DNA from 4 places in the Undibacter mobilis genome. Region 4 is predicted to be linked to each of the others. Evidence: predicted binding sites of a transcription regulator. Region 4 holds the regulator's gene; each other region holds the start of a gene.

Region 1 (7,768 bases), on a different contig from region 4:
GCCAGCCGCAGAACGGCGCGCCGTCATATTCGATGAGGAGTTTGTAGCGGGGCACTGCTCAATCAACCTCAATCTGCATGATCACCGGACAGCATCGCACCATCAATCAATCTCGTCGAACGCCGCCGGATAAGACAGGCGACCGCCGTCCGGTGCTGTATCGGTGAGCCGCAAGGCCATCAAATGCGTACCGGCATACATCGATTCGTACGCACCCGCGGCCTCAACCGAGAAGCCGAACCGCCCATAATAGATCGGATCGCCGAGCACGAAGACGATGCTTTCGCCAGAGGCGCGCAACTGCGCGAGCCCCTCGCGCGTCAATGCCGATCCGATGCCGCGACGCTGCATCGCCGGCGCCACAGCGAGGGGCGCCAGCGCAATCGCCTTGTATTGATCGCGTGGCGTCGCGATCCAGAGACGCGGCCAGGCGACATAGCCGATGATCGCCTCGTTTTCGTAGGCAACCAGCGCCAGCACCAGATCGCCGCCGACGCGCAGCCGTTCGACCAGATTGCCCTCCGCCGGACCGCCGAAGGCATCATCAAGGACACGGCGAATGGCCACAGCATCATCGGCACGTTCGTGACGAATCGCGAATGATGCGCTTGCAGTCATACGAACAGTGCTCCGGCCTTGACTGCCGTACCGCGCAGGAATTCCTCAGCGCTCATCGCCTTCTTGCCCTCGCGCTGCACCTGCACGAGCCGCACCGCACCGTCACCACAAGCAATGGTGAGCGCATCGTCAAGCGCCGTGCCAGGCGCGCCGGAGCCCGAGCCGAGCGTCGAGCGCAGTACCTTGACGCGCGCGCCATCGAACTCGAACCAGGCGCCGGGAAAGGGCGACAGACCGCGGATGTGATTGTGGACGTCGCGCGCCGGCCTGCCCCAGTCGATACGCGACTCGGCCTTGGAAATCTTCTCGGCGTAAGTGACACCCTCGGCCGGCTGCGGTGTGGCGTTAAGCGTGCCGCGGTTCGCCGCCGCCAACGCCACCGGCATCAGCCGCGCCCCGAGCGCGGCCAGTGCGTCGTGCAGTTCGCCAGTCGTCATGTCCGGCGCGATCGGCATGGCCTCGCGCATCATCATCGCGCCGGTGTCGAGCCCCTCGTCCATCTGCATGATGGTAATGCCGCTGTCGACGTCGCCGGCCATGATGGCGCGGTGGATCGGCGCCGCGCCGCGCCAGCGCGGCAGCAGCGAGGCATGGACATTGAAGCAACCGAGGCGCGGAGCATCCAACACGGCCTTCGGCAGGATGAGGCCGTAAGCGACGACCACCGCGGCATCGGCGTTGAAGGCTGCGAATTCGGCCTGCGCCTCGTCATTGCGCAAAGACTTCGGCGTCAACACCTTGAGGCCGAGCCTGGTGGCCTCGCGTTCGACCGGCGTCGGCACGAAATCGAGCCCGCGCCGTCCGCCGGGTTTGGCCGCGCGCGTATAGACCGCAACGATCTCATGCCCAGCCGCATGCAGCGCCAGCAAAGTCGGCACCGCGAAATCCGGCGTGCCCATGAAGATGAGGCGAAGCGGCATGAGGCGAACCCTGTAACTCCCCTCCCCCTTGTGGGGAGAGGTTGGGGGTGGGGGTCAATGCGAGATGACTGCAGCTCCCGCAGTCACCTCGCTCCCTAACCCTGCCCCCCAAGGGAGAGTGAAAAGGAAGCTACCCAATATGATGCGACGGCTCTTTGTCCTTGGCGAGCGCCGGCGAGACGCCGTGCTTGGCGGCCTTGGTAAATTTCTTGATCACGCGATCGCGCTTCAGCTTGGAAATGTGATCGATAAACAGCACACCGTTGAGATGGTCGATCTCATGCTGCAGGCAGGTTGCAAGCAAGCCTTCGGCCTCGATCTCCTGCGCATTGCCATCGGCATCGAGATATTTCACCCGCACCTTGGCCGGACGCTCGACCTCTTCATAGTATTCCGGGATCGACAGGCAGCCTTCCTCGTAGGCCGAGTGCTCCTCCGAGGACCACACGATCTCCGGATTGATGAAAACCTGCGGCGCCTTCGGGTCGTCCTTTCCGGCAACATCGATGGTGATGACGCGGACCGGCTCGCCGATCTGGATTGCGGCGAGGCCAATGCCCGGCGCCTCGTACATGGTCTCGAACATGTCGTCGACCAATGTGCGTAGCGGCTTGTCAAAAGCCTTGATTGGCTCGGAAACGAGCCTGAGCTTCTTTTCGGGGAGGATGAGAATGTCGCGGATCGCCATGGGCGGCGATGTAAGGGGTGCAAGCCGGAAGGTCAACGGAACCGGCTCAAAACACGCCGTTTTCGGGCACCGGCCGGCCCGTTCGCCGTTCGTTCCCTCCCGGCGCGAATCGGAGTAAAACCCGCACCATGAACCCCGCCCTGACTGACCCGCTGCGCGACTTCCTGCAATCGCCGGCCGCCCTGCCCATCGCCCTGGGCGTCGCAGCGTTGCTCGTGATCTGTGTAATCGCGATCCTCATCATCCTGCTGCGGCCGAAAAAGCCGATGGCCGACCCGGAGCAGGATGCGCGCCTGCGCGAGCTCAATGCCCGGTTAGATGCCATGGGCTCGTGGCTGCAGAACGCGCACGGGCAACTCGCCAACACGGTCAACACCCGGCTCGACGCCGTGAGCCAGAACCTCGGCGAGTCGATGAAGACGACCGCCAAGCACACCTCCGATCACCTGCAGGCCCTGCATTCGCGGCTCGCGGTGATCGACTCGGCGCAGAAGAACATCACCGAATTGTCGTCCACCGTGACGTCGCTGCAGAACGTGCTGAGCAACAAGCAATCGCGCGGCGCCTTCGGGCAAGGGCAGCTCGAAGCCATCATCATGGATGTGCTGCCGAAAGGCGCCTACGAATTCCAGTACAGCTTGTCGAACCGCACCAAGCCGGACTGCGTGGTTTTCATGCCGGATTCCGGCCCGCTGGTGATCGATGCCAAATTTCCGCTCGAAGCGCTGACCGCGCTGCGCGCCGCCGAAAGCGACGAGGAACGCAAATTCGCCGCTGCGCGCGTGCGCACCGACATCGCCAAACATGTCTCCGACATCGCCGCGAAGTATCTGATCCCCGGCGAGACGCAGGACATCGCGCTGATGTTCATCCCGTCGGAGTCGGTCTATGCCGATTTGCACGAGCAATTCGACGATCTGGTGCAGAAGGCGCAGCGCGCCCGCGTCATGATCGTGTCACCGACACTCATGGTCATGGCGATCCAGGTCATCAAGCAGGTGCGCAAGGATGCCGAGATGCGCGAGGCCGCCGACCAGATCCGCACCGAGGTCGGCATGATGCTCAAGGACGTGACGTTGCTGTCCGAGCGGGTGCGCAAGCTGCAATCGCATTTCAACCAGGCCAATGCCGACATCGACAGCATCCTGATTTCGACCGGCAAGATCGAAAAGCGCGCCGGCAAGATCGAGGGGCTTGATTTCGACTCCGACACGCCGGCCAGCGCCGAGGTCATTGCCGCGCCGATCCGAAAGATCGGGGTGGCAGAGTGAGCGCTGTCGTCATTCCGGGGCACGCGCGGAGCGCGTGAGCCGGAATCCAGATTCTCGTTGTACGCTCGTCCCTGGATTCCGGGTTCGCGCCTGTCGGCGCGCCCCGGAATGACGTAGAAAGCAGCGCATGACCACCACGCCCGAAATAGACACCGCCGCCCGCCGCTCCTTCACCGAGGCGCTCGCGGTCTATCTGAAGCCGCGCGTGCTGATCGTGCTGGTGCTCGGCTTCTCCTCGGGCCTGCCGCTGGCGCTGTCGGGCACGACGCTGCTGGTGTGGATGCGCGAGGTCGGCGTCGATCTCGGCACCATCGGCTTGTTCGCGCTGGTCGGCACGCCCTACACCATCAAGTTCCTGTGGGCGCCGGTGGTCGATGCGCTCGACGTGCCCGTGCTGTCGCGCCTGCTCGGGCGCCGCCGCGGCTGGCTGATGCTGTCGCAGATTCTGCTGATGGCGGCGATCCTCATTCTCGCCGCCAGCAATCCGAAATTCTCGGCCCTGATTGTTGTCGCCGGCGCCGCCCTGCTGGTCGCGCTCGCCTCCGCAACGCAGGACATCGTCATCGACGCCTTTCGCGTCGAAAGCCTCGACACCGACGAACAGGCCGCCGGCATGGCGGCCTATGTCGCGGCCTATCGCGTCGGCATGCTGGTTTCGACCGCGGGCGCGCTCTACATCGTCAGCGGCTTCGAAGTGATGGGCAGCAGCAAGGATGCGGCGTGGTCGTTCGGCTATGCCGTCATGGCGGCGATGGTCGGCATCGGCATGGTTGCCACGCTGTTCGCCAAAGAGCCGGCGCGGTCGCAAGCCGCCGCTGTCGAAAAAGCCAGCCATGCCGGCGAGAGCCCTATCAAACGCGTATTCGGCGCGGCCTATGCGGCGTTCGCCGAGTTTCTCAGCCGCGACGCCGCCATCGCCGTGCTCGTCTTCGTCATCCTGTACAAGCTGTGCGACGCCTTCGCCGGCACGATGACCGCGCCTTTCGTCATCGACCTCGGCTTCACGCGCACCGACTACGCCAACATCGTCAAGGGTCTTGGCCTTGCCGCCACCTTGCTCGGCGGCTTCGCCGGTGGCCTGGTGGCGCGCACGCTGCCGCTTGCCACTGCGCTGTGGATCGGCGCGGCTCTGCAAATGGCGTCGAACTTCGTGTTCGTCTGGCAGGCCTATATCGGCCTCAATCACTGGGCCCTGGCAGCCTCGATCACGGTCGAGAGCTTCACCGGCGCCATCGGCACGGTGATCTTCGTGGCTTACCTGTCGTCGCTGTGCCAGTCGCCGCTGCACACGGCGACGCAATATGCGCTGCTCACCGCGCTGGCCGCTTTCGGCCGCACCTATCTGTCGGCAAGCGCCGGCTATCTCGCCGAAAGCGTCGGCTGGCCGATCTTCTTCACCATCAGCGCCGCGGTCGGCCTGCCCAGCGTCGTGCTGCTGTGGTGGCTGCAGGCCCGCGGCCACTTCGCCGCGCTCGACAAGCCGCGCGGGCCTGTCGCGATGAGCAATTAGAACGGCAGGCCGACGTAGTTTTCCGCCATCGCGCTTTTCGCCGCGTCGGACGACAGCAGATAAGCCAGTTCGGTGTCCTGCAGCCGGTCCTCATAGGGCGAATTGTCGGGGAAGCGATGCAGCATGGTGGTCATCCACCAGGAGAAGCGCTGCGCCTTCCAAACCCGCGCCAGCGCTTTCTCCGAATAGCCGTCAAGGCCGGCGTCGTCGCGCTTGTGATAGTGATCGACCATGGCGTGGTAGAGATAGTAGATATCGGACGCCGCGCTGTTGAGGCCACGCGCGCCGGTCGGCGGGAAGATGTGTGCGGCATCGCCGGCCAGGAACAGCCGGCCGTAGCGCATCGGTTCGGCGACATAGCTACGCAGCGGCGCAATGCTCTTTTCGATCGACGGCCCGGTTTGCAGCCGCGCCGCCACATCCGCCGGCAAACGATTCTTCAGTTCGGCCCAGAACGCATCATCCGACCAGTTCTCGACCGTATCGGTGAGCGGCACCTGGATGTAATAGCGGCTCAGCACTTGTGAGCGCAGGGAGCAGAGCGCGAAACCGTTCTTGTGCTTGGCGTAGATCAGTTCCGGCGACACCGGTTTGGTCTGCGACAGCACGCCGAGCCAGCCGAACGGATAGACCCGCTCATATTCACGCAGCACGCCGGCGGGAATCGACTTGCGGCTGACGCCATGGAAACCGTCGGCGCCGATGATGTACTCGCAATCGACACGGTGGCTGGCGCCGCCCTTGTTGTAAGTCACATAGGGCTTGTCGCTGCCGAGATCATGCGGCGCCACGTCATCGGCCTCGTGAATGACCTTGCCGTTCATGCGGTCGCGCGCATCGTAGAGGTCGCGCGTCACTTCGGTCTGGCCATAGACGATGACGGAGGAGCCGCCGGAATATTTGTGCAGGTCGATTCGGTCGAGCCGCCCGTCATGGGAAATGAACACGCCGTCGTGAACTTCGCCTTCGCGGTCCATGCGCTCGCCGCAGCCGGCCTCGCGCATCAGTCGGGCAAACCCGTGCTCGAGCACGCCGGCGCGAATGCGCGCCAGGACGTAGTCGCGAGTGTGCTTTTCGAGGAGGACGTTGTCGATGCCCTTGAGATGCAGGAGCTGCGACAGCAACAGGCCGGACGGGCCGCCGCCAATGATGCAAATCTGGGTTTTCATGGACGCGTCCTCCCCGTGCGGCTTCTGTTTGAGGCGCAGTATCGCCCGGCGGGGGCGCGGCGGGGAATGGATCGAGCCGACGATATCTTGTACAAATCGAACATGCCGCGCAGCCCGCTGAAACCCGCGATCCTGACCTACAATCTGTTCGGCGAGGACCGCGACCTCCCCGACGTGGTGCATTGCGAGACCATCGCCGCGCGTTCGGTGCTGCACGACTGGCAGTTTCCGCCGCACCGCCACGGCCGGCTGCATCAGGTGCTGCTGATCGCCAAGGGCGGCGCCCGCGCCAATATCGAGGGCCGTGAGTTCCGGCTCCGGCCGATGGTCGCGGTCAACATGCCGGCCGGCCACGTTCACGGCTACCAGTTTACCCGGGGCACGCAGGGCTGGGTGGTGACCATCGCCACCGAGATTCTCGACGAGGCGGTCGCGCCGTCTGAGGGCCTGTCGCGCGTGCTGTCGAATGCGGCGCTGTTGCGCGCCACGCCGGCCATGCGCCGGCTGATGCAGGACATCTTCACAGAATATGACGGCCGCAACTTCGCGCGCGCCCATGTACTCAAATCGCTGTCGGCGGCGCTGCTCGGCCTCGTCGCGCGCCAGCTCGCGACGCAAAACGCGCGCGGCGCAACGAGCGCCGGCGATCGGCTGGTCGATCGCTTCGAGGTCTTGATCGACAATCATTATCGCGAACATTGGGAGGTTGCGCGCTATGCCGCGGCGCTGAAAGTAACGCCGACGCATCTGTCGCGACTCACGCGCGGGGCATTCGGCTGTCCGGCTTCGCACCTGATCCGCGACCGGTTGGTACGCGAGGCGCGGCGGCAACTGGTCTATACCAACATGCCGGTGTCGAAGGTGGCCTACGCTCTCGGCTTCAACGATCCAGCTTATTTCACGCGCACCTTCACGGTCGCAACGGGGCTATCGCCGAGCGAATTTCGTGAACGGGTGCATAAGGGGAAGTAGCCGTCATTCCATGGCGCGACAGCAGGCCGCGAGCCTGGAATAACAGGATGAGTTAAAACAAAGTCCGCTGCTTCATCGCCGCCGACAGCGTGCCTTCGTCGAGATAATCGAGTTCGCCGCCGACCGGCACGCCGTGCGCAAGGCGCGTGACCTTCACATTGGCGTCCGTGAGCAGCTCGGTGATGTAATGCGCCGTGGTCTGGCCATCGACAGTGGCGTTGAGCGCGAGGATGACTTCTTTGACCTCCGGCTCATGGGCACGCTTGACCAGGGCTTCGATCGACAGGTCCTGCGGACCGACGCCGTCGAGCGGCGACAAGGTGCCGCCCAGCACATGATAACGGCCGTTGACTGCGTGCGCACGCTCCAGCGCCCACAGATCGGCAACATCGGCGACAACGACGAGTATCGATTGATCGCGGCGCGTATCGGTGCAGACCGTACACGGATCCTGCGTGTCGATGTTACCGCAGATCTTGCAGACGACGATCTTCTCAAGCGCGGTCTGCAGCGCAGTGGTGAGTGGCGTCATCACCTGCTCGCGCTTCTTGATCAGGAACAGCGCCGCGCGGCGCGCCGAGCGCGGGCCAAGGCCCGGCAGCCGCGCCAGCAACTGGATC
Region 2 (7,768 bases), on a different contig from region 4:
TCGCCGTGTCGTTCGGCATGGGTGTCGTCTCCGGCATTGTGCTGTCCTATCAATTTGGCACCAACTGGAGCCGCTTCTCGGCTTTCTCGGGCGACGTCATCGGCCCGCTGCTTGGCTACGAAGTGCTGGCGGCCTTCTTCCTCGAGGCGACCTTCCTCGGCATTCTGCTGTTCGGCTTCAGCCGCGTGCCGCCGTGGCTCTACACGTTGTCGGCCGCCGTGGTGGCCTTCGGCACCATGAGCTCGGCGTTCTGGATTCTTGCCGCCAATAGCTGGATGCACACGCCCGTCGGCTATGCCGTGCAGAATGGCGTCGCGGTGCCGGTCGACTGGTTGCAGATCATCTTCAATCCGAGCTTCCCCTACCGTTTCGCGCATATGCTGAACGCGGCCTACCTCACGACAGCCTTTGTCGTGCTCGGCGTCGGCGCGCGGTTTTTGCTTGAGGGCCGCCATCTCAGTGAAGGCCGCACCATGCTGCGCATGGCCATCGGCCTCGCCGTCGTGCTTGCGCCGCTGCAACTCTTCATCGGCGACCAGCACGGCCTCAACACGCTCGAGCATCAGCCGATCAAGGTGGCGGCGATGGAGGGGCACTGGGACGGCTCCAAGCCCGCCGATTTCCACATCTTCGCCTGGCCGGACGAGAAGGCCGGGAAGAACCGCTTCGAGATTTCAATCCCGCGCGGCTCGTCGATCATTCTCACGCACAGCCTGGACGGCCTGATCCCCGGCCTGCTCAGCGTGCCGCCCGATCAGCGGCCGCCCGTGACCATCGTGTTCTTCGCTTTCCGCATCATGCTCGCGCTCGGCTTCTTTATGATCGCCGCGGCGCTGTACGGCGCTTTCCTATGGTGGCGCGGCACCCTGTTCGAGGCGCGCTGGTTCCTGCGCGTCGTCGCCAACACCTGGTGGGCCGGCTTTGTCGCCGTCATCGCCGGCTGGGTTGTTACCGAAAGCGGCCGCCAGCCTTGGCTCATCTACAACGTGATGCGCACCGCCGACGGCATCTCGCCGGTGCCCGGCGCTACTGTGCTCGGCACGCTGGCGCTGTTCATCGTCGCTTACGGCATCGTGTTCTCGTTCGGCATCTATTACATGAACCGGCTGATCAAACATGGCCCCGACTCCGGCGGCCACCACGACGCGCCGAACTTCTCGGGCAACCCGCTTGCCGCGGCGCAACCCGCCAACCGTGAGCACTGAGAAAGGAGACGCGCCATGGCCTCCATGGAAATGTATCTCCCGCTGATCTGGGCCGCGCTGATTGGCGTCTCGGTGGCGATGTACATCATTCTCGACGGCTTCGATCTCGGCATCGGTGTCTTGTTTCCTTTCACCAAAAGCGAAACCGAACGCGACCAGATGATGCGCACCATCGCGCCATTCTGGGACGGCAACGAAACCTGGCTGATCCTCGGCGGCGTCGGCCTGTTCGTCGCCTTCCCGCGCGCCTATGCGGCGATCATGCCGGCGCTCTACATCCCTGTCATTGTGATGCTGGTGGCGCTGGTGTTTCGCGGCGTTGCTTTCGAATTCCGTACCGTATCGCGCAGCAAGAGGGGCTGGAGCTTCTCCTTTGCGCTCGGCTCGACGATCGCCACCTTTGCGCAGGGCGTCATTCTCGGTGGCCTGGTGCAGGGCATCGAAGTGTCGAACCGCGAATTTTCCGGCGGGCCGTTCGACTGGGCGACGCCGTTTTCGTTCCTGTGCGGCGTGTCGCTGGTCGCCGGTTACGCGCTGCTCGGCACCACCTGGCTGCACATGAAGACCGACGGCGAAGTGGCCGCCCGCGCACAACGCCAGGCCAAGTACTGGCTGATCACAGTGCTGTTCTTCATGGCAGCGGTCAGTGTCTACACACCGATCGCCGAGCCGCGCATCGCGGCGCGCTGGTTCTCGCTACCGAACTTCTATTTCCTGTGGCCGGTGCCGACGATCACGGCGCTGGTGGCGTTTGCCTGCTGGCACTGGATCGAGCGCGACCGCGAAGTGCCGCCGTTTCTGGCGTCGATCGCGCTGTTCATGCTCGGCTATATCGGTCTGGTGATCTCGAACTATCCGTATCTGGTGCCGCCCTCACTGACGATCTGGGACACCGCCGCTTCCGCCAGCAGCCAGGTGTTCATGCTCATCGGCACGCTGTTCCTGCTGCCGATGGTGCTGGGCTACATCATTTTCGTGTACTGGCTGTTCCGCGGCAAAGTGCGCGAAGGCGAGAGCTATCACTAGCCCGTTTCGTCATTCCGGACGCCGCGATAGCGGCAATCCGGAATCCAGATACAAACTTTGAATGTGTTGCTGGATTCCGGGTTCTGGCCTTCGGCCAGCCCCGGAATGACATTATTGGGCCGGCGGGCGCAGCACGGCCCAGCCGATGCGAACCGGCGGCAGACGGCCCTGCACGGCGCGATCGAACTGACGCGGCAGTTCCGGCACCAGTCCGGGAAACTGCGTGCGCAGATCCTCCGGTACCGCGTTGTTGGCGGCTGCCGGCCAGACCAGAACGCCGCCATTGGCTGCGACATCATCGACGCTGACCCAGGGGCTGCGCTGCGGCGCCCAGGCAAAGAACACATGCGGCCGCCCCTGCGGACCTGCCGGCGCCATCATCGCGATCAAGGGCGCCAACCGTGCATCGCCGCTGACATATTGCAGCGGCTTGCCCGTGCGCCGCTGATAGGTCTCGGCGAAGAACTGCGCCTCGGCGCCGGACGGCTGCGCGAGTCGGTTGTCGCGCGCAAAGACCCATGGCACCACGAACAGGCTGATCGCGATCAGCAGTGGCGGCGCCACCAGCAAGGCCAGCCAGGACGATGACACCAGCCGCTCGCGATAAATGAGCACGCGGTCGCCGGCAGCCAGCACCACCGCCATGCCGGATAACAATACGAGCGGCGCGAGCACCGACCATGTCGTCAGCGAGCCGAACGATGACAGCAGCGCGGCCTGCGGCACACGCTCGCCGATCACCGCCAGCGCGATGACAACGAGCGCCGGCGCCAGCGCGAAGAAATAGACAAAGCCCCTGGCCGCGGGCTCCACCGGACTGCGATCGATCTCCGGCGCGCGCTCGTTGCGGCCACGGCCGAGGCCGCTCGACAGCACGGCGAGCAGCAGCAGGCCGAGATGCACGGCGATGAGCGCGCCGGCAAACCACAATGCGGACGAGCGGACAGCGCTGTCACGAAGCGTCGTCGCAACCACGGGATAAGACCTCACGAGCCAGGCGGCATGCGGAAATATGACGACCAGGAGCAACAGCAGCGCCAGCCACGGCTCGGGATAACGCAGCGCCGCGCGGCCGCGCCGCGTCAACGGCGTGAACAGGATGAGCAGAAGAACCAGAACGATGCCCGCATAATGCGTCAGCAGCAGCAGGCCGAGATCGACGCCGAGCAGAAACCAGCTGCCGCGTTTGCCTTCGCCGAGCGCGCGCCAGTAGTGCATCATGGCCAGCGCCCACAAGGGAATGGCGAGCACCGCCGGGCCGAAATCCGGGCTCGGGATGGTGAAGGCGGCAATGCCGGCCATCAGCAAAATGGCGAGCACCGCGTGGCGGGTGCCGACCAGCGAGCGGCCGAGCGTGAACACGGCCCATAATGCGACGACGATACAGACCTGCGACAAGGCGTAGAGCGCGAACGTGCCCCCGGCACGGAACACGATTTCGGCAAGCCAGAACGCCAGCGGCGGCCCGAGATAGCTGCCGAGAAGGAATTCATGACCGACGGCCAGTACCAGAGGGACGTCGCCAGGCGGCGATGAATAGAACAACGCGGGAATCAGCGTCCACAGCACGCCTTGGGACAGCGCCACGAACCAGAACACGACCTTGGGCCGGCCGCGCAGGAATTCGATGATCAGGGAGACGTGGTGCATGGCCTTGAGGCGGCGTGCCCTTTAAATCCCGTCCGCCAATCGCGGCTCGAGAACCAGAGGAATAGAGAACGCCGGCTAAAGTGGCAACACGGTCGCCAGCGCTTCCTGCGGTACATCCTCGATCGGCTGAGCCAACGCCTCGGACATCGCGGCTAGCCTTGCTGCCACCGGCGCGAAGAAACGACGGTGGTGCGGCGTCGGCCCCAGCTCTTTGAGCGCGCGGCGATGCTCAGGTACCGCGTAACCCATATGCCGCTCGAAGCCGTAACCTGGATAGGTCTCGGCAAGCCGCATCATGTAGCGGTCGCGCGTCACCTTGGCGACGATCGAGGCCGCCGCCACCGACAGGACCAGCGCGTCGCCCGAGACCACCGCTTCGCAATCGCAGCCGCAATCGATCTTCATATTGCCGTCCATGAAGACGAGTTTTGGCCGGACCGGCAGCGCCTTCACGGCGCGAGCCGAAGCCCAGAGCGAGGCGCGCAGGATATTGTCGCGATCAATGCGATCGACCGAGGCGAAGGCGACAGAGACCTGCGCGGTGGCACAGATTTTCTCGTAGAGCTTCTCACGCGCCTCGGCGTCGAGCTTCTTGGAATCGTTGAGCCCGCGCGGAATGCGGTCGGGATCGAGGATCACGGCGGCGGACACTACCGGCCCGGCCAGCGGTCCCCGCCCCGCCTCGTCACAGCCCGCCACCGGAAAGATGCCGGCCTTGAAGGCGCGGCGCTCGCGCCGGAACGTCGGCCGCAGGATCGGCTCGGCCAGCGGCAATCGCGCTTTGGCGGCGGATTTTAGCGCAGGTTTGGATTTCGCGGCGCGGGCCATGGGCCGATGGGTACGCCCGACTCGGGCGTCCATTCAACCCTATTCACATCCGCCGGTGAAAAACGGGGATTGGGGCCCGATCCGGACCGCCGTCAGAACAAACTCATCTGAGCGTCATCCGGCTTGGGGTGCCGGAAATGCTCGGTCGACAGCTTGCGCTTGGCGACATTGAGGCCGCGCTTCTCACAGGCCAGCTCAAAGCGGCGGCCAATGAGCCAGGCATAAGGCCCCTTGCCTTTCATGCGCGTGCCCCACTCGGAGTCGTAATCCTTGCCGCCGCGCATTTCGCGCACCAGCCTGAAGACGTGACCGGCACGATCCGGGTAATTGGCTTCGAGCCATTCGCGGAACAGGTCGCGTACCTCGAGCGGCAGGCGCAACATGACATAGCCCGCTTCCTTGACGCCGGCGGCCGCCGCGGCATCGAGGATACGTTCGATCTCCATATCGTTCAGCGCCGGGATGATCGGCGCCACCATGACGGTGGTCGGCACGCCGGCCTGACTCAGCTGGCGCAAAGCCTCTAACCGCTTCATCGGCGTTGCCGCGCGCGGCTCCATCTTGCGCGCCAGCTCCGGATCGAGCGTCGTCACCGACAGCGCCACCTTCACCAGATTGCGCTCGGCCATGCGCGAGAGAATGTCGAGATCGCGCGTCACCAGCGCCGATTTGGTGACGATGCCGACCGGGTGCCCGGCGCGGTCGAGCGTTTCGAGAATGCGCCGCATCACCTTGTAGCGCCGTTCGATCGGCTGATACGGGTCGGTATTGGTGCCGATCGCGATCACCTTCGGCGAGTAGTTCGGCGAAGAGAGCTCACGTTCAAGGAGGTCGGCTGCCTCCGGCTTGACGAAAAGTCTGGATTCGAAATCGAGCCCCGGCGACAGGCCGAGATAGGCATGCGTCGGCCGCGCGAAGCAATAGACGCAGCCATGCTCGCAGCCGCGATACGGGTTGATCGACCGGTCGAAACCGATGTCAGGCGACTCGTTCCGGGTGATGATCTTGCGCGTGGCATCGACCTGTACCGAGGTCTTGAACGGCGGCAGCTCTTCGAGCGAGCGCCAGCCGTCATCGAAAGCGACGCGCGCATGCGGCTCGTAGCGGCCGGAGGCGTTCGACTGCGCGCCGCGTCCTCGGCGGCGTTCGTGCTCGACGACGACGCCAAGCAGGCCGGTGAGATCATCGACCCGCAAGCCCTTTGCGCCCGCCGGCGCGGAGGGCAGCTCCGTTCCGCGATCGGAAATGGCGGTCCGATCAAGGTCCGCCGGCGGGCGTTTCAAGGCTGCAGGTCGTTGAGCCATGGTTCTTACCTAGTCTCGAAATGTGAACATAACAAGAACATTTTGAACTTGTTCCCTGAGGCCTCCGGTCGTGGCCCGCCTGCCTTTCCGCACATGATGTGGTAGCAACCGAAGGAAGAGCGGTTGTGTTCCCAAGGTCTTATGAAGCAGGCCAATGCTCAGCGTCATCGTCGCCACCCACGAATCGGAGCGCGCTTTGGTGCCGACGCTGTCTGCGCTGGTGCCCGGAGCGATGTCCGGACTCGTCAGCGAGGTGGTGGTTGCGGATGCCGGATCGAAGGACGCCACCGCCGAAGTGGCTGATATTGCTGGCTGTCGGTTCATCGCCTCGGGCGCCCCGCTCGGCGAGCGGCTCAGGACAGCCGCCCTCAGCACCCGGACACCCTGGCTGATGTTCCTGCGGGCCGGCGTCGTGCTCGACGCCGACTGGACCGCGGCGAGCGAGACCTTCATGCAGACAGCGTCTTTCAACGAAGCCGCGCCGCGCGCCGCCGTGTTCCGCGCCGCGGCCACGACCTCGGCCCAGCCGGGGTTCGGCGATGTCATCGCGCTGGTGCGCGCCGTATTCGCCGGCCGCAGGCCGTCTCCGGATCAGGGCCTTGTCGTGGCCCGCAATCTCTACGACGCCGTCGGCGGTCATCCCGCACATGCCGACGCCGAAGCGGCGCTGCTCGGCCAGCTCGGCCGCAAGGTCGCGCTGCTGGGCGCCGGCGCGCGGCGGGTGATCTGATACTTGACTTTGTCAACTAATTGGCCGACCGTGCGGCCATGCCTGCCCCCGGTCAATCGAAACAGCCCGCCAAGACGAAAGCCGCGCCGCCGGCCGACCATGTCGCCGCGGTGCGCCGCTTCAATCGCTTCTACACGCGCCAGATCGGCCTCTTGCGCAAAACCTATCTCGACACGCCCTACTCACTCGGCGAAATGCGCGTGCTGCATGAACTGGCGCATCCAAGCGTCGCGCAGCCGACAGCGAAAGACATCGGCCGCGCCCTCGATCTCGACGCCGGCTATTTGTCGCGTGTGCTGCGCAATTTCGAAAAGCGCGGCCTGATCAAGCGGACGACGTCGAAAGACGACGCACGACAAAGCCATCTGTCGTTGACCGCCCAGGGCCGGAAATTCTTCGCGCCCGCCGAAAAGCGCTCGGACGACGACGTCGCCGCCATGCTGACGACGCTTTCGGAAAGCGAGCAGAGCGAGTTGGTGGCCGCCATGCACCGCATTGAAAGGCTGCTCGAGAAGGACAACGGCTCGGCCGCCCCCCGCACCTACACGCTTCGCGACTTGAAGCCCGGCGATCTCGGCTGGATCGTCGCCGAACATGCCCGCGTCTATACGCGCGAATACAATTGGGACCATTCGTTCGAGGCCCTGGTCGCGCAGATCGTCGCCAACTTTGCCGAAAACTTCGATCCGGCCATGGAGCGCTGCTGGATCGCCGAGATGGATGGGGAGCCGATCGGCTCGGTGATGCTGGTGAAAGACGAAAAGCCCGGCACCGCGCGCATCCGCCTGCTCATCGTGTCGCCGAAGGCGCGCGGCCTCGGTCTGGGCCAGCGCCTCACCGACGAGTGCATCGCTTTTGCCCGCGCCAAGGGCTATCGCGCCATCACCTTGTGGACGCACGAATGCCTGACCGCCGCGCGGCGCTGTTATCAGAAGCGCGGCTTCACGCTGACCTCGAGCGAAAACAAGATGAGCTTCGGGCAGAACGTTGTCGCGGAGTTCTGGGACAAGACGTTATGAAGCCGG
Region 3 (7,768 bases), on a different contig from region 4:
TGCCGGCGATTCCGGCGCGGTCGCTGCCGTATTTCCCGTAGATATACTGAATGACTTCTTCGCGGCGCTCATGTTCGAAGTCGACGTCGATGTCGGGGGGCTCATGTCGCTCCGTGGAGATGAACCGCTCGAACAGGAGGTTGTTCTCGTTGGGATCAACCTCGGTAATGCCGAGGCAGTAGCACACGGTGGAATTGGCCGCCGAGCCGCGACCCTGACAGAGGATGTTCAGCGAACGCGCTTGCCTGACAATGTCGTAAACGGTCAGGAAGTAGGGCGCGTATTTCTTTTCCGCGATGAGCTGCAATTCGTGATCGAGCAGGGCTTTTACCTTGTTCGGTATGCCCTGCGGATAGCGGGTCCTCACCGCCTCCTCGTGAACGAGATGCGCAAGCGCGGACTGTGCGTCGGGAAAGCCGACCATGGTTTCGTCGGGGTATTCATATTTTAGTTCGTCGAGCGAGAAGGTCAGCGTCTTGGAAAGGCGCATCGTTTCCTCGATGGCTTCCGGCGCGTCGCGGAACAGCCGTGCCATCTCGGTCGGGGCTTTAAGAAAGCGTTCGGCATTGACGGCAAGGCGGCGCCCGGCACGGTCGATGGTCACCTTGTCGCGAATGCAGGTGAGCGCATCGGCAAGCGGGCGGCGGTCGGGATGATGATAATGTACGTCGTTGATGGCGATCAGCGGTACCTGGGTGTCTTGCGCCAGTGCCTTGAGGCGCATCAGCCGGGCGCGATCCTGTCCACGATAGAGCATGGTGGCGGCGAGTCGTACACGGCCGGGAGCGAGCGGACGGAGGGCAGCGATTGTCTCTTTTGCGTTTGTGTCCGGCATCACCACCAGCTCCAGCCCGAACGCATGGGCGACGAGATCGTCGAGCGTGAGAATGCAGTCACCCTTTTTGGCGCGGAGATTGCCGACGGTGAGCAGGCGCGTCAGCCGACCCCAGGCGGCGCGGTCGCGCGGATAGACGAGAATGTCGGGCGTGCCGTCCGAGAAAACGAGACGCGCGCCGGGGTGATAGGCGAGCGACAATTTCTGTTCGCGTTTGGCCAGATGCGCGCGCACCACGCCGGAAACCGTGTTGCGGTCGCAGACGCCTATGCCCGATAGCTCGAGGGTCTGTGCCTGCAGCATCAGTTCCTCGGGATGTGAGGCGCCGCGCAAGAACGAGAAATTGGTTGCGGTGGCGAATTCGACGTAACGCATCTAACTCTCCCCCCTGGCGGGAGAGGGTGAGAGAGCTCTCACCCGAACATTCCGTGCACGAACCACGCGGGCGGCGCGGTGCCGGGGACAAGATCGCGATAGAGCCCGGCGCGGAACAGCCAGAAGCGATGACCGCTTTTGTCCTCGACGCGGAAATAATCGCGGGCGCGGTGGCCGGCGGGCGATACTTCCGCTTCATTCGCTTCCTGCCACCACGCGCCCTCGATGCGCTCGGGACCTTCGGCGACAACGACATCGTGCAGCGCGCGCCGCCACTTGAAGCGCAAAGGCGGGCCGTCCGGCACTTCGGCGACGGCTTCGATCGGCTCCGGCTTGCTGAGCAGCCGCAGCGGCCGCGGCGCGAGTTCAATGGCGCTGCGATGCCGGTTGAAAGCGGCCCAGCCGTCGTCTTTCACCGTCGTCTGTGCGGGCAAGGTGATCGACGCGATTTCGGGAATATGGCTGTCCTGCGCCACGACGCGTCGCACACGTTGCGCGCCGAGTCGCGCACTCAGGCGATCGACCAGACGCACCAGTTCGCCGGCATCGTCTGCCGATCCCATGCCGATCTGCTCGGCCGGCGCCGGTTCGGCGATCAGCACCGACAGCCGGGCCATGTCGAAGCCGAAGCCGGGATCAAGTTCGTCGGCGATGGTCGCGAGGCGTTCGGCAAACAGGGCGCGCATGTCGGCAGCATCGCGCAGCGGTCGCGCGGTGCCGGCGGCGATGCGGCGCAGGACGCCGTCGGTGCGGAACAAGGTCAGCTCGATGCGGCGGGCGCCGTCGCCGCGCCGCTCCAGCGCCGTCGCCAGCCGTGTCGCCAGCTTCTCGACGGTGCGGAGGACGTCTTCCTCGCGGGCAATCGGCTCGTGAAAGCGTTTCTCGGCGACGTAAGGTGCAATCGGCAGGCGCGGCGTCAGCGGCTCATGTTCACGACCGAGGGCGCGGTCAAGCTGACGCAGCAGCTCGGCACCGAACCGCGCGGTGAGCGGTGAACGTGGCATGTCGATGATGGCGCCGATCGTTTTCAGGCCGACGCGGCCAAGCGAAGCGATGACCGGCGGCGGCAGGCGCAACGCGGAAAGCGGCAACGGCGCGAGAATGTCGCGCTCCTCGCCATTTTTGTAAGCATCCGGCCGGCCGTCATGCGCCGCGGCCCAGGCGGCGCCGATGGTGCCGGCAATGGCGACGCGATAGGCAAAGCCCGCTTGCGTCAGACGGCGGCCGAGATCGGCGACCAGTTCGCGCTCGCCGCCGTAAAGATGTGCGCAGCCGGAAATGTCGAGCAGCAAGCCATCCGGTGCATCGCAGGCGACGAGCGGCGTATAGCGCAGGCACCAGTCGGCGATGCTGTCGAGCAGTTCACCATCGGCGCGCGCATCTTCCGGCACGACATCGAGCGTCGGATGCATGGCGCGCGCCTGCGCCAGTGCCATGCCGGCGGAGAGGCCGAGTTGTTCGGCGGAGTCGTCGATGGCGATCAGCACATCGGCATTGCCACGCTTGCCGGCGATGACAAGCGGCGCTGTAATCTCACGCAACCTTCTGATGCGGTCGGTGGCGAAGCGGGGCAGCCACAGGCTCATGAGGCGCGGCGAGGACGAAGCGGTCATCGGGATTTCTCCATTCCAGAATCCAGGACGCGGACGGGCCGCGGCGATTGCGGGTGAGATGAACGGCAAAGCGCGGCGCGCCGAATTCGCTGCCATTTGGGGATGCGGACTGACGTGCGTGTCCCGGAATGACAGAAGGCGATGCCCCCACCACCCAGCGTGTCACGGCGGTGGAGGCGTCATGGGTCGGCTGCGTGCGCAGGAAAAAGGCGAGGGTGCCGCTATCGCTTGCCGCGAGCGACAGCCGCCGCACCGCGACGGCATCGAGCGTACCGTTGCGCACCTCGCCGATCACGACACCGACGGCGCGGCAGCGCAGGGCTTCTTCCATCGCGGCCATCAGTTCATGACGGTGCGCGACGGCAACGATGACGAGTCGTTCGGGCGACAGCCCGAAGACATCGAGGCCGGCGCCGTAAGGCGCGCCGTTCTCGGTGAGGGCCATGTCCTCGGCGATCCAGACGAAATTCTTGTTGCCTGTGGCCAGCGCCGCCAGCCCGAGCGTAAAGCCGGTCGCCGCCGGCAAATGCGCTTCGCTTGTTGCCGCGATTTCGTGCAGCGCGCCGCTCAAGAGCCCGCCGCCGAGCACATCGTCCACAGCGGGGACGCCCAATGGCAACACCGCCGGGGCGTCGGCAATGCCGGCCGGTTTCTGCAGGCGGATGAGCTGCTGGCGCAGCATATCGAGCATCGATCAAGCCTTTGAAGAAGCTTTGTTATCCGTCGGAATTCGGCGGATAGGCCTCTATATTGTTCACTATTTGTTCTAATGTGCCGAAGACGGAGGAAGCCGTCAAGCCACAACGAGTGGGGGCTCTTGGCGCGACCAGGCGGCAGCGCTGGCGTCCGGGAACAGCCGGGGCATTATCGATCAGCCTGTCCAGGTTATTTCGCTGTCGGCGCCCGATCAGATATGCGTCACACAGGCGACAAAAACCGGCACTGCCAAACCAGTGTCCAGGCCGGAGGCCCGAGTGATTGGATTTCATGACGCCATCATTCAAAACGCATGCCGGCAAGCTCTGATGTCTCTTGACGCTGGACGTTGACTTGCAATTGACAAAAGGGCTCGGCAGCGTGAAGCGCTGTAGTTCAAGGAGTGTGACATGAGCCTCGCCGACGAGCGTTTCGAGCAGATGTTCCCGGTTCTCGAGCCGGCCCAGGTCGAGACCATGGCGCGTTTCGCCAGCGGTCCGGCGCGGACCTTCGCGCCGAATGAAGCGCTCTTCGACACCGGCGAACGCAATGTCCCCGCCTATCTGGTGCTGGAAGGCACGCTGGAAATCGTGCGCCGCGATGGCCTGCACCGTTTCGCCTCGGTGATCTCGCACGACGCCGGTCAGTTTTCCGGTGAGGTCAGCCAATTGAGTGGCAACGGCTCGATTCCCTCCGGCCGTGCCGGCCCGAAGGGCCTGACCGCGCTGCCGTTCGACGCCGCTCATATCCGGGCACTGATGGTCGGCTCGGCGGAGATCGGCGAAGTCGTGATGCGCGCTTTCATCCTGCGCCGCGTCGCGTTAATCCAGACCGACGGCGCGGGCTCGTTGCTGATCGGCCATCCGAACATGCCGGAGATCGTGCGGCTGCAGGGATTTCTGTCGCGCAACGGTTACCCGTGCACCGTGCTCAACGTCGAAACCGACACGGACGCGCGCGATGCGGTCGAGCGCTTCGGCATTCGCGACGACGAACTGCCGCTGATGATCTGCCCGAATGGCAAGCTCCTGAAGCGGCCCAGCGATGCGGAAGCCGGCGCCTGTCTCGGCATTACGCCGGAGCTCGATCACAGCAAGATCTATGACGTTGCTGTGGTCGGCGCCGGGCCGGCCGGACTTGCTGCCGCCGTCTATGGCGCCTCCGAAGGGCTGTCGATGATCGTGCTGGACTCGCGCGCCTTCGGTGGACAGGCCGGTGCCTCGGCGCGCATCGAAAACTATCTCGGTTTCCCGACTGGCATTTCCGGCATGGCGCTCGCCGGCCGTGCCTTCAATCAGGCGCAGAAATTCGGCGCCGAGATCGCCATTCCGTTGTCCGTCTCCAAGCTTGATTGCGGCGATGCCGATTGCGCCAAGCGCAGGCCGTTCCGCATCGAGCTGACCGACGGCCGCGGCGCGCTGCAGGCGCGCACGGTCATTGTCGCCTCCGGCGCGCGCTATCGGCGTCCGGCGATCGATAACCTGTCGGATTTCGACAATAACGGTATTTCGTTTTGGGCCTCGCCGATCGAAGCCAAGCTGTGCGAAGGCGAAGAAGTGGCGCTCATTGGCGGAGGAAATTCCGCGGGCCAAGCCGTCGTCTTCCTGGCGCCGAAGGTCAAGCATTTGCATCTCATCGTGCGCCGCGCGCTCGAGGAGACGATGTCGAAATATCTCATCGACCGCATCAAGGCATTGCCGAACGTGTCGGTGCATGTCGGTAAGGAGATCGTCTCACTGGAAGGCGATAAATCCGGCCTGCGCGGTGCCACTTTCCGCGAGATCCGCAGCGGCACCGAAAAGTCCCTACCGCTGCGCCATCTGTTTTTGTTCATCGGTGCCGATCCGAACGCCGACTGGCTGGAAGGCTGCGTCGCCACCGATGGCAAGGGCTTCGTCATTACTGGCGCCGAGTTCGACCGCAGATCGTCGCGGACGCCGCACTCGCTGGAAACCAGCGTGCCCGGCATTTTCGCCATCGGCGATGTGCGCGCCGGCTCGACCAAGCGCGTCGGCGCCGCGATCGGCGAGGGCGCCGCGGTGGTGTCGCAGATTCATCAGGTGCTGGCGCTGGCCGACGAGCCGGTGCAGCAGGCGGCGGAGTAAAGCTAGAAATATTTGGCGAGAAAGGCAGCCGCCTCGTCCGACAGGCCGCCGCGTAAGCCATCGCCGGTCACTCTCCGCCGGCGTGCCTTTTGCGGATGCCGCGCACCACCAGCCAGATCATCGCGATCGCCACCGGCACGAACAACGCCGTGGCAAAGGTCGTGTCGATATGCAGGCCCTTGGCGTGCGCGCCTTCGATGGCATAGTGAAACAAACCGACGACGTAATAGCTTACCGCCGCTACCGAGAGGCCTTCGACCGTGGTCTGCAGTCGCAGTTGCAGTCGCGTGCGTTCGTTCATCGACTTGAGGAGATCGCGGTTCTGCCGCTCCAGTTCGACGTCGACGCGCGTGCGCAACAGGTTCGCAGCGCGCGACAGCCGTGCCGACAAGGTCGCCTGTCTTTCCTCGGTGGTGATGCAGGTGCGCATCGCCGGCGCCAGACGCCGCGCCAGGAACGAGCTCCATGTCGGATAGATGCCGGCCTTGCGCTCGCCGATGGTCTCAAGCCGCAGTCGCACGATTTCGTTATAAGCGCGGCTGGCGCCGAAGCGATAATGGCTGGTGCCGGCGCCCGCTTCGAGTTCGGCAGCGAGCGCAGTCAGTTCACCGAGCAGACGCTGGTTGTCCGGCAACTGGTGCGCGGTGCAGATTTCCTGCGTCAGCTCGGCAAGCCGTGTTTCGATGCGGCCGATCGAGGCCTGGATGCGGTGCGCCTCTGGCAGGCCGAGCAGCGCCAGGGTGCGATAGGTTTCGGTCTCGATAATCCGCTGCACGATGGCGCCGGCGCGTTCGGGTTCGAGGCCGCGATCGACCACGACGATGCGGACGAAGCCCGACGGATCGGCCTGAAAGTCGGTGGCGAACAGCGCCGTGCCGTCGGCATTCTCGGCGACCGCGAGACTGGCATGATCGAACAGCGTGTCGACTGCGACCGGCTTGTCGCGGTTGTCCGGCAACAGATGCAGGTCGAGCGCGACCAGCAACGGCCCCGGCTGCGGCACCTGCGCCATCGGCGCGGCGAGCCCGGTGGCCGCGGGATGGAATGGCGGGCCGGCGTCCGCCGGCAGCTCCCAAGTATAAGTGGTGAATTCGGTGTGCTGCTCCCATCGCAGCGCGGTGCCGCTGAGGCTGACGCGATGATGCTTGGCGGCCGGCAGCAGCGGCTCGAGCCCACGCCCGGCGCAGAATTCGGCCAGGGCTTCGCGGTCAGCGCTCGCCGCCTCGCCGGAGGTGTCGAAGGCAAAATGCAGGACGCGGCGCGGCGTCTCCAAGGGCGTGAACGGCCGGGCATGCAGTTCGCCGAGCACAGCCGCGCGCAGGGGATGCGGACGGAGCCGCGCTTCACTGCCGTTTCCGATGCTGACTTCGGCGCTCATGGCGTCTTCGTATCACAACAGCGGCGTCAGTGCCGCCTTGAGTTTTTCGGGCAGCGGCACCGGCTTGTTGGTGGCGCGGTCGACATAGACGTGGATGAAATAGCCCTGCGCCGAGGCGGCTTGTTCGTCGTTGCGGAAGATGCCGACATCGTAGCGTACGCTTGAATTGCCGAGATGACCGATCTTGAGTGCGCCGCGCACGCGGTCCGGAAACGAAATCGGCGCGAAATAGCTGCATTTCGACTCGACGGCGAGGCCGATCACGGTGCTGCTGGCAAAATCGACGGCGCCGCTCTTCAAGAGATAGCCGCTCACCGTGGTGTCGAAGAACGAGTAATAGACCGCGTTGTTGACGTGGCCGTAGACGTCGTTGTCCATCCAGCGCGTGGTGATCTCGGTGACGTGGCGGAAGTTGGACAGCGGCAGCGGTTGCGGGCGGCTCATCTTTACTCTGCCGCCTTCGCCGCTGCCCTGGCTTTCGGCTTGCGCGCGGCGGACGGCTTCTTCCTGGCCTCTCCGCCTTCGATGACGCGACCGTCGATTTCCGAGATGCGGCCGACGCCGGTCAGCGCCATGGTGACGCTGAGTTCCTTCTTGAGAATGTCGATCGCCTTGGCGACGCCTTCCTGGCCGCCGGCACCGAGACCCCAGACGAAGGCGCGGCCGACCATGCAGGCTCGCGCGCCGAGCGCCAGCGCGCGCATGATGTCGGCGCCGGTGCGGATGCCGCCGTCGAACAGGATCTCGCTGTCGTTGCCGACCGCGT
Region 4 (7,768 bases):
CCGGCTTCATTTCGGTAGCCCATCCGTGTGTGCGCTGCAAGATCGGGCATACGCGGGGGCTGCCCCGCATATGGGCATGAAATCCGTGATCAAAAGATTGACGCGGCGTAAAAAAGGCGGTCAGGCCGCCGCCTGCTCGCGCAGCCGCGCCAGGCTCTCGGTCCGGCCGAGTACGGCGAGCACGTCGAAAATCGGCGGCGATGTGGTCTTGCCAGTCAAGGCAGCGCGCAAGGGCTGCGCCACAGCGCCGAGCTTGACCGCAGCGGTTTCGGCAAAGCTGCGAACCACGGCCTCGATCGCCGGGCCGTTCCATTCGCCGACCGCCTCGAGCGCCGGTACCAGCCGCGCCAGCACGGCCCTGGCCTCCGGCGTGAGCAGCGCTTTGGCCTGCTCGCTGATCGCGAGCGGACGGTCGGCCCACAGGAAGCGCGAGGCCTCGAACAATTCGATCAGCGTCTTGGCGCGCTCTTTCAGACCCGGCATGGCGAGGAGGAGCTTTTCGCGCAGCTCACCGGTCAATTTGCCGGCCAGCGCATCGCCGCCGGCGATGTGAGGCAAAAGTTGTTCCAGCGCCTCGACCAGCTCGGCATCCGGCATCTGGCGGATGTAATGGCCGTTGAGATTGTCGAGCTTGACGAGATCGAGCCGCGCCGGCGCGCGGCCGATGGCCGGCAGGTCGAAGGCCGCGACCATTTCTTCAGTCGTGAAGATTTCCTGGTCGCCATGCGACCAGCCTAGCCGAACCAGATAATTGCGCAGCGCCGCCGGCAGGTAGCCCATCGCGCGGTACGCCTCGACGCCGAGCGCGCCGTGGCGCTTGGAGAGCTTGGCGCCGTCCGGTCCGTGGATCAGCGGGATGTGCGACATGACCGGCACCGACCAGCCGAGCGCCTCGTAAATCTGTTTCTGCCGGGCGGCGTTTGTCAGATGATCGTCGCCGCGGATGATATGAGTGACGCCCATGTCGTGGTCGTCGACCACGACGGCAAGCATGTAGGTCGGGTTGCCGTCCGAGCGCAGTAGCACCAGGTCGTCGAGATTCTCGTTGTCCCAGACGACGCGGCCCTGCACCTGATCCTCGATCACAGTCTCGCCGGTAAGCGGCGCCTTCAGGCGGATCGCGGGCCTGACGCCCGCCGGCGCCTCGGACGGGTCGCGGTCGCGCCACAGGCCGTTGTAGAGCTTGGACTTGCCCTCAGCGCGAGCCTTGTCGCGCATGGCCGTCAACTCTTCGGGCGTCGCATAGCAGCGATAGGCCGTGCCGGCGGCGAGCATCCCGTCAACCACCTCGCGGTGGCGGGCGGCGCGGGAGAACTGGAATACAGGCTCTTCGTCCCAGGTCAGGCCGAGCCAGGTCAGGCCGTCAATGATGGCGGCGATGGCCGCGTCGGTCGAGCGCTCGCGGTCGGTATCCTCGATTCGCAGCAGCATTTTCCCGCCGCAGTGCCGCGCGTAAAGCCAATTGAACAGAGCCGTGCGGGCGCCGCCAATATGGAGGAAGCCGGTCGGGGAGGGCGCGAAACGGGTGATAACGGGGTCGCTCATCGCGCGCCCTCTACCACAGGTATGGGGGCAGGTCTCAAGCCATTTGACATCGAGGTAAGCGCCACGTCATTGGAAGCTCTGGCTGCCGCCCGGTCGGGCGGTCGGCTCAGGTTCGATACGCAGGATTGAAAGACCAGCATGGCGAGCGACGACAAGGTGGCGGCAGGCGAAACCGAGGGCGCGGGACGCGACTTCATTCGCGACATCGTGGCGGGCGATCTTGGCGCCGGCAAGATCGCCGAGGTGGTCACCCGTTTCCCCCCCGAGCCGAACGGCTACCTGCACATCGGCCATGCCAAGTCGATTTGCCTGAATTTCGGCATCGCGCAGGAATTCGGCGGCCGCTGCCACCTGCGTTTCGACGACACCAACCCAGCCAAGGAAGAGCAGGAATATATCGATGCCATCGAGCGCGACGTGCGCTGGCTCGGCTTCGAGTGGGGCAAGCACCTCTATTTCGCCTCCGATTATTTCGACCGGCTCTATGGCTGGGCTGTCGACCTCATCAAGGCCGGCAAGGCCTATGTCGACGACCAGACCCAGGAGGAGATGCGGGCCAATCGCGGTACGCTGACCGAGCCGGGCCGGAACTCGCCGTTTCGCGACCGCCCCGTCGAGGAAAACCTCGACCTGTTCGCGCGCATGAAGGCCGGCGAGTTCCCGAACGGCGCCCGCGTACTGCGCGCCAAGATCGATATGGCCGCCGGCAACATCAACCTGCGAGACCCGGTGCTCTACCGCATCATCCATGCCCATCACCCGCGCACCGGCGATACCTGGAAGATCTATCCGTCTTACGATTTCGCCCACGGCCAGTCGGACGCCATCGAAGGCATCACGCATTCGGTCTGCACGCTGGAATTCGAGGATCACCGCCCGCTCTATGACTGGTTCATCCAGAACCTGTCGGTGCCTTCGACGCCGCATCAGTATGAATTCGCCCGCCTCAACATCACCTATACGCTGCTGTCGAAGCGCATCCTCAACGGTCTGGTGAAGGGCGGCCACGTTTCCGGCTGGGACGATCCGCGCATGCCGACCATCGCCGGCCTGCGCCGCCGCGGCGTGCCGCCGGAAGCGATCCGCGATTTCATCAAGCGCGTCGGCGTGGCGAAAGCCAACAGCACCGTCGATCTTGGCATGTTCGACTTCTCGATCCGCGAAGTGCTCAATCGCGCCGCGCCGCGCCGCATGGCGGTGCTGCGCCCCTTGAAGGTCGTGATCGAAAATTATCCGGAAGGCGAGGGCGAGGAGATCGAGGCCGTCAATCATCCCGACGATGAGACGCAGGGCTCACGCAAACTCAAGTTCACGCGCGAGCTGTACATCGAGCGCGACGATTTCATGGAAGTGCCGGAGAAGAAGTTCTTCCGCATGGCGCCCGGGCGCGAGGTGCGGCTGCGTTATGCCTACTTCGTCACCTGCAAGGAGGTGGTGAAAGACGCGGCCGGCAATGTCACCGAACTGCGCTGCACTTACGATCCGGCGTCCAAGGGCGGCAATTCGCCGGACGGCCGCAAGGTCAAGGCGACCATCCACTGGGTGTCGGCCGAGCATTCGGTGCCGGCAGAGCTTCGGCTCTACAACACGCTCTTCAGCGATCCGGACCCGAGCGCGGACCCCGAGAGCTTCGCCAAGGGGATCAATCCGCAATCGCTTGAGGTCCTGAGCGATGCGCGGGTCGAACCGGCGCTGGCCGGCGCCAAGGGCGGCGACGCCATCCAGTTCGAGCGCCAGGGCTACTTTGTCATCGACCGCGACAGCACGCCCGGCAAACTGGTGTTCAACCGCACCATCGGCCTGCGCGACACCTACGCCAAGGATGTGGCGAAGGGGTAGACGAGTTGCATTTGCCCCGGGGACTGGTCCGTTCACAACCGTTCCTCTAATCTGCAACCCAGAGCTGCGCTAGTCTGATCTCCGGTTGCGGGTAGCGTCGGGGGCGGCGTCGTGGCTCCATCGCCGGAAAATCGGGCGAAAGCGGTTGTGGCAGGCGTCGCCGCGGCGGGCCGTCGGGCAGGTGTCTGGCCCGCCGGACTCGATGCATTCAATGTCCAAGCGGGCAAGCACCTGGCGGCCTGGGTCACCGCCGAGGTGGCGCCGGGCCGCCTGCTGCCATGGCTGCCGGTGGCGTTCGGCTGCGGCATTGCCGTCTATTTCGCCGCCGATCGCGAGCCGATGTGGTGGGCCGCGACGGCGGCGGCCCTTGCCGCGCTGGCGATGACGTTTGCGGCGCGCAAGCATCCGGTTGGATTTCCGCTGGCGCTCGGCGTCGCCGCGCTGGCCGCGGGCTTTGCCATTGCTACGCTCCACAGTGCGCGCATCGCGCATCCCATTCTGCGCAGCGCGACATGGACCGCCGAAGTCTCCGGCTTTGTCGAAGTCCGCGAGGAGCGGGCGCGCAGCGACCGCATCGTCGTCCGCGTCCAGAAATTCGAGGCGCCGCGCATCACCGAAAAACCGGAGCGCGTGCGGGTGTCGGTGCGCAAGAGCACGGCGCCTGCCGTCGGCGCGTTCGTCGCGTTCAAGGCGTATCTGGCGCCGCCGCTCGAGCCGCTGCGGCCCGGCGGCTATGACTTCGCGCGCGATCTGTATTTCCAGCAGATCGGCGCCTCGGGCTATGTGCTCGGCCGCATCCGTAACGAAGCCGCGCCGGTCGCGCGCGGGCTGTGGCTGTCTTATGCAACGTTCTTCGATGCCCTGCGCGACAGCATGGATAATCGCATCCGCGCCATCCTGCCTGGCGATCGCGGCTCGATCGCCTCGGCGCTGATCACCGGCACACGCGACGCGATTTCACAGCCGGTCAACGACGCCATGTATGTCTCGAGCCTGGCGCATGTGCTGTCGATCTCCGGCTATCACATGGCGGTTGTTGCCGGCATGGTGTTCTTCACCATTCGCGCCGTGCTGGCGATCTTTCCAGCGCTGGCGCTGCGTCGTCCGATCAAGAAATGGGCAGCCTTGGGCGCGCTCGGCGCGGCGACGTTCTATCTGATGCTGTCCGGCGCCGAGGTAGCGACGCAGCGCTCCTACATCATGGTCGCCATCGTGCTCGTCGGCGTGATGGCCGATCGCCCGGCAATCACCTTCCGCACCCTGACCGTCGCCGCGCTGGTTGTCATGGCACTGACGCCGCAAGCGGTGGTGCATCCGAGCTTCCAGATGTCGTTCGCTGCGACCTTGGCGCTGGTCGCCGGCTATCAGATCTCGCTGCGCTGGCAGGCCGGCGCGGAGAGCCCGCTCGCCGCCCGCATCGCCCTGTGGGGTGGGCGCGAAATTGCCGCGCTGATCCTGGCCTCGCTGGTCGCGGGCCTCGCCACCACGCCGTTCGCCGCCTATCACTTTCATCGTATCGCGCCTTACGGCGTCATCGCCAATTTGCTGGCCATGCCGGTGGTCTCGGTGCTCGTCATGCCGATGGGCGTTGCCGGCGCGCTCACAATGCCTTTCGGCTTCGATGCCGTGTTCTGGAAGCTGATGGGGCTCGGGCTCGACTGGATGATCGCGGTGGCGCTGTGGGTGACGCAATTGCCCGGCGCAGTCGGCCCGATGCCGGCTTTCGGTATCGCGCCGCTGCTCTTGGTGACCCTGGGGCTGCTGCTGCTGTGCCTGCTGCGCTCGCCATTGCGCTGGAGCGGCGCTGCTTGCGTAGCGCTGTCAGCGATTTGGGCGCTGGCGACGCCGCAGCCCGATGTGTTGATGGCAAGCGACGGACAGACCGCGGCAGTCCGGGGCGCGGCCGGGCGATGGGTTATTCTGCAGCGGGGGCGCGACGGCTTCGCGATCAAGGAATGGCTGGCGGCCGATGGTGATATGCGCAGCGCCGACCATGCCAGCCTCAAAGACGGCGTCCGCTGCGATGCCATGGGCTGCACCGCGATACTGCGTGACGGCCGCGTGGTCGCGTTCGCCGCGTCGGTGGACGCCTTTGCCGAGGACTGCGCACGCGCCGCTGTCGTTCTGTCGTCGCGCACGGCGCCGGGCCAATGCGACGCGCGGCTCATCGATCGGGCGGCGTGGCGGCGCCACGGCGCAGCCGCGCTTTACCGCAACGGGGACGGCTTCGATATCGAGGTAGCGCGGCCGCCGACGCAAGACCGGCCCTGGGCGAGGGCGCGCACGGTGCTGGCGGCCGGCGAAGCCGGATCAACCGGTGCGCGCCGCCCGCAACGGGATGCGACGCCGCCGACGGAGGACCTGGAAGCGGGGGATTAGCGGGGCTGACGGTCAGTACCGCCGGAACATCGCCACCAGCTTGCCCTGGATGCGCACGCGGTTGGGCGGCAGGATACGCACCTCATAAGCGGCATTGGCCGGCTCGAGCGCGATGGAAGCGCCGCGGCGGCGGAAGCGCTTCAGCGTGGCCTCCTCGTCGTCAATCAGCGCCACCACGATATCGCCGGTGTCGGCACCCTCGGAGCGTCGGATGAGGGCGATGTCGCCGTCGAGAATGCCGGCGTCGATCATCGAGTCGCCGCGCACTTCCAGCGCGAAATGCTCGCCGTTCGAGAGCAGCTCGGGCGGCATGTTGATGACATGGCTGCGCTGCTGGATCGCCTCGATCGGCGTACCGGCGGCGATGCGGCCCATGACCGGCACCGAAATCGGCCGTGTCGCATCGTCTTCGGTGACGACAGGCCGGGCCTTGCCGAGATTGCCCTCAATGACACTGGGGTTGAAGCCACGGGCGCGGCCATTGCCGCCGCCGCCAAGGCCGTGCTGGACCGAATCCGGCAGCTTGATCACCTCGATGGCGCGGGCGCGGTTGGCGAGGCGGCGGATGAAGCCACGCTCTTCCAGAGCGGTGATCAGACGGTGAATGCCCGATTTCGAGCGCAGGTCCAGCGCATCCTTCATTTCATCGAAGGAGGGCGGTACGCCGGTTTCGGTCAACCGTTCGTGGATGAACCGCAGGAGTTCGAATTGTTTGCGCGTTAGCATCGCTTGTGGGCCTCCGGTCGCGGCGACTCCGCGGCCTGATTGGCGCGGAATCATCCGAAACAAAGCATGAACGGACACTATCTGTTCGATATGTGTTCCGCAACCACTTAATTTGACGTGAACAAGTCGAGAGGCCGCTAAAACCCGAACTTAAGGATGCGGCAGCGGCTGCCGGCCCCGGCCGCGGGGGCGTGCGGCTCACGAATCAACAGGCAGTCCGCCTGCGATAACGGGGCCATCAGGGAACTGTCCTGATTGGCGACCGGCGTGGCGATCAGTCCGTCCGGGCCCATCGCCAGCGTAGCGCGCAGGTAGTCGGCACGCTCGTCATTGGCAGGCAGATCGCGGCCGAGAAGGGCCGGTTCGGACTGGGGGACGACATCGGAGCGGCCCGACAGCGTGCGCAGCAGCGGCAGCAGAAACAGGAAAGCACAGACGTAAGACGATACCGGATTGCCCGGCACGCCGAGCACATGCATCGGACCGAGCCGCCCGTGCATCATCGGCCGGCCCGGTCGCAGGGCGACGCGCCAGAACGACAGATCGAGCCCTTCGGCGGCCAGCGCCTTCTGCACCAGATCGTGGTCGCCGACCGAGGCGCCGCCGCTGGTGAGCAGCACGTCGGCTTTGGCGTCGCGGGCGCGACGAATGCGGACACCGATATCGTCCAGCGTATCGCGGGCAACGCCGAGATCGATTACGTCGCCACCCGCCGAGCGGACCAGCGCCGACAAGGCAAAGCCGTTGGAATAGACGATCTGGCCGGGGCCGGGCTCGCCGCCAGGCAGGATCAGTTCGTCGCCGGTGCCGAGCACAGCGATTACGGGCCGGCGATGGACCCGCAGCCGCGGGTGGTTCATCGCGGCCGCCAGCATAACGTCACGGTCGGTCAGCAACCGCCCTTTGGCGAGCAGCACGGCGCCTTGTTTGAAATCGATGCCGGCGTAGCGGACGTTGCGGCCTTTGGAGGTGGCTTTCTCGACCGTGACCTTATCGCCGTCGCGGCGGGTGAGCTCCTGGATGACGACGGTGTCGGCGCCATCCGGCAGCACGCCGCCGGTGAAGATGCGCGCCGCTTCGCCTTGGCCGATGCGGCCAGAGAAGGGATGGCCGGCGGCGACCTCGCCAATCACCTTGAGCGGTGTCGGCGCGTTGGCGATGTCGTCGGCGCGCACGGCGTAACCATCCATGGCCGAAACATTGGCGGGCGGCTGTGTACGCAAGGCGGTCAGGTCTTCGGCGAGAACGCGGCCCGGCGCATCGCTCAACGGAACGTCTT

The links. Region 4 encodes LexA, which represses DNA repair genes until DNA is damaged. Its sites were predicted from a motif close to TGTTCNNNNTGTGTTCNG; they were not measured.
Region 1: the regulator LexA is predicted to act here: its motif matches at 2,306-2,323, upstream of DXH78_RS07825 (DNA recombination protein RmuC).
Region 2: the regulator LexA is predicted to act here: its motif matches at 6,036-6,053, upstream of DXH78_RS17265 (PA0069 family radical SAM protein).
Region 3: the regulator LexA is predicted to act here: its motif matches at 3,575-3,592, upstream of DXH78_RS01095 (ImuA family protein).

What each region holds. Positions count from the first base shown of each region.
Region 1 is NZ_QRGO01000001.1:1,653,435-1,661,202, reverse strand. Features, by position in the region: gene truA (tRNA pseudouridine(38-40) synthase TruA) at 1-55, opposite strand, end outside; gene DXH78_RS07840 (GNAT family N-acetyltransferase) at 103-618, opposite strand; gene fmt (methionyl-tRNA formyltransferase) at 615-1,538, opposite strand; gene def (peptide deformylase) at 1,669-2,226, opposite strand; gene DXH78_RS07825 (DNA recombination protein RmuC) at 2,355-3,497, shown strand; gene DXH78_RS07820 (AmpG family muropeptide MFS transporter) at 3,625-5,007, shown strand; gene pobA (4-hydroxybenzoate 3-monooxygenase) at 5,004-6,176, opposite strand; gene DXH78_RS07810 (helix-turn-helix domain-containing protein) at 6,243-7,148, shown strand; gene recR (recombination mediator RecR) at 7,201-7,768, opposite strand, start outside.
Region 2 is NZ_QRGO01000002.1:635,123-642,890, forward strand. Features, by position in the region: gene DXH78_RS17245 (cytochrome ubiquinol oxidase subunit I) at 1-1,205, shown strand, start outside; gene cydB (cytochrome d ubiquinol oxidase subunit II) at 1,221-2,231, shown strand; gene DXH78_RS17255 (glycosyltransferase family 39 protein) at 2,343-3,881, opposite strand; gene rnhB (ribonuclease HII) at 3,957-4,709, opposite strand; gene DXH78_RS17265 (PA0069 family radical SAM protein) at 4,802-6,013, opposite strand; gene DXH78_RS17270 (glycosyltransferase family protein) at 6,168-6,743, shown strand; gene DXH78_RS17275 (bifunctional helix-turn-helix transcriptional regulator/GNAT family N-acetyltransferase) at 6,782-7,762, shown strand.
Region 3 is NZ_QRGO01000001.1:226,487-234,254, reverse strand. Features, by position in the region: gene DXH78_RS01105 (error-prone DNA polymerase) at 1-1,210, opposite strand, end outside; gene DXH78_RS01100 (Y-family DNA polymerase) at 1,249-2,823, opposite strand; gene DXH78_RS01095 (ImuA family protein) at 2,744-3,514, opposite strand; gene DXH78_RS01090 (FAD-dependent oxidoreductase) at 3,930-5,624, shown strand; gene DXH78_RS01085 (DUF3422 family protein) at 5,692-7,002, opposite strand; gene DXH78_RS01080 (acyl-CoA thioesterase) at 7,015-7,446, opposite strand; gene DXH78_RS01075 (alpha-hydroxy acid oxidase) at 7,449-7,768, opposite strand, start outside.
Region 4 is NZ_QRGO01000003.1:219,095-226,862, reverse strand. Features, by position in the region: gene gltX (glutamate--tRNA ligase) at 121-1,545, opposite strand; gene DXH78_RS18520 (glutamine--tRNA ligase/YqeY domain fusion protein) at 1,684-3,384, shown strand; gene DXH78_RS18515 (ComEC/Rec2 family competence protein) at 3,496-5,763, shown strand; gene lexA (transcriptional repressor LexA) at 5,776-6,489, opposite strand; gene DXH78_RS18505 (molybdopterin molybdotransferase MoeA) at 6,627-7,768, opposite strand, start outside.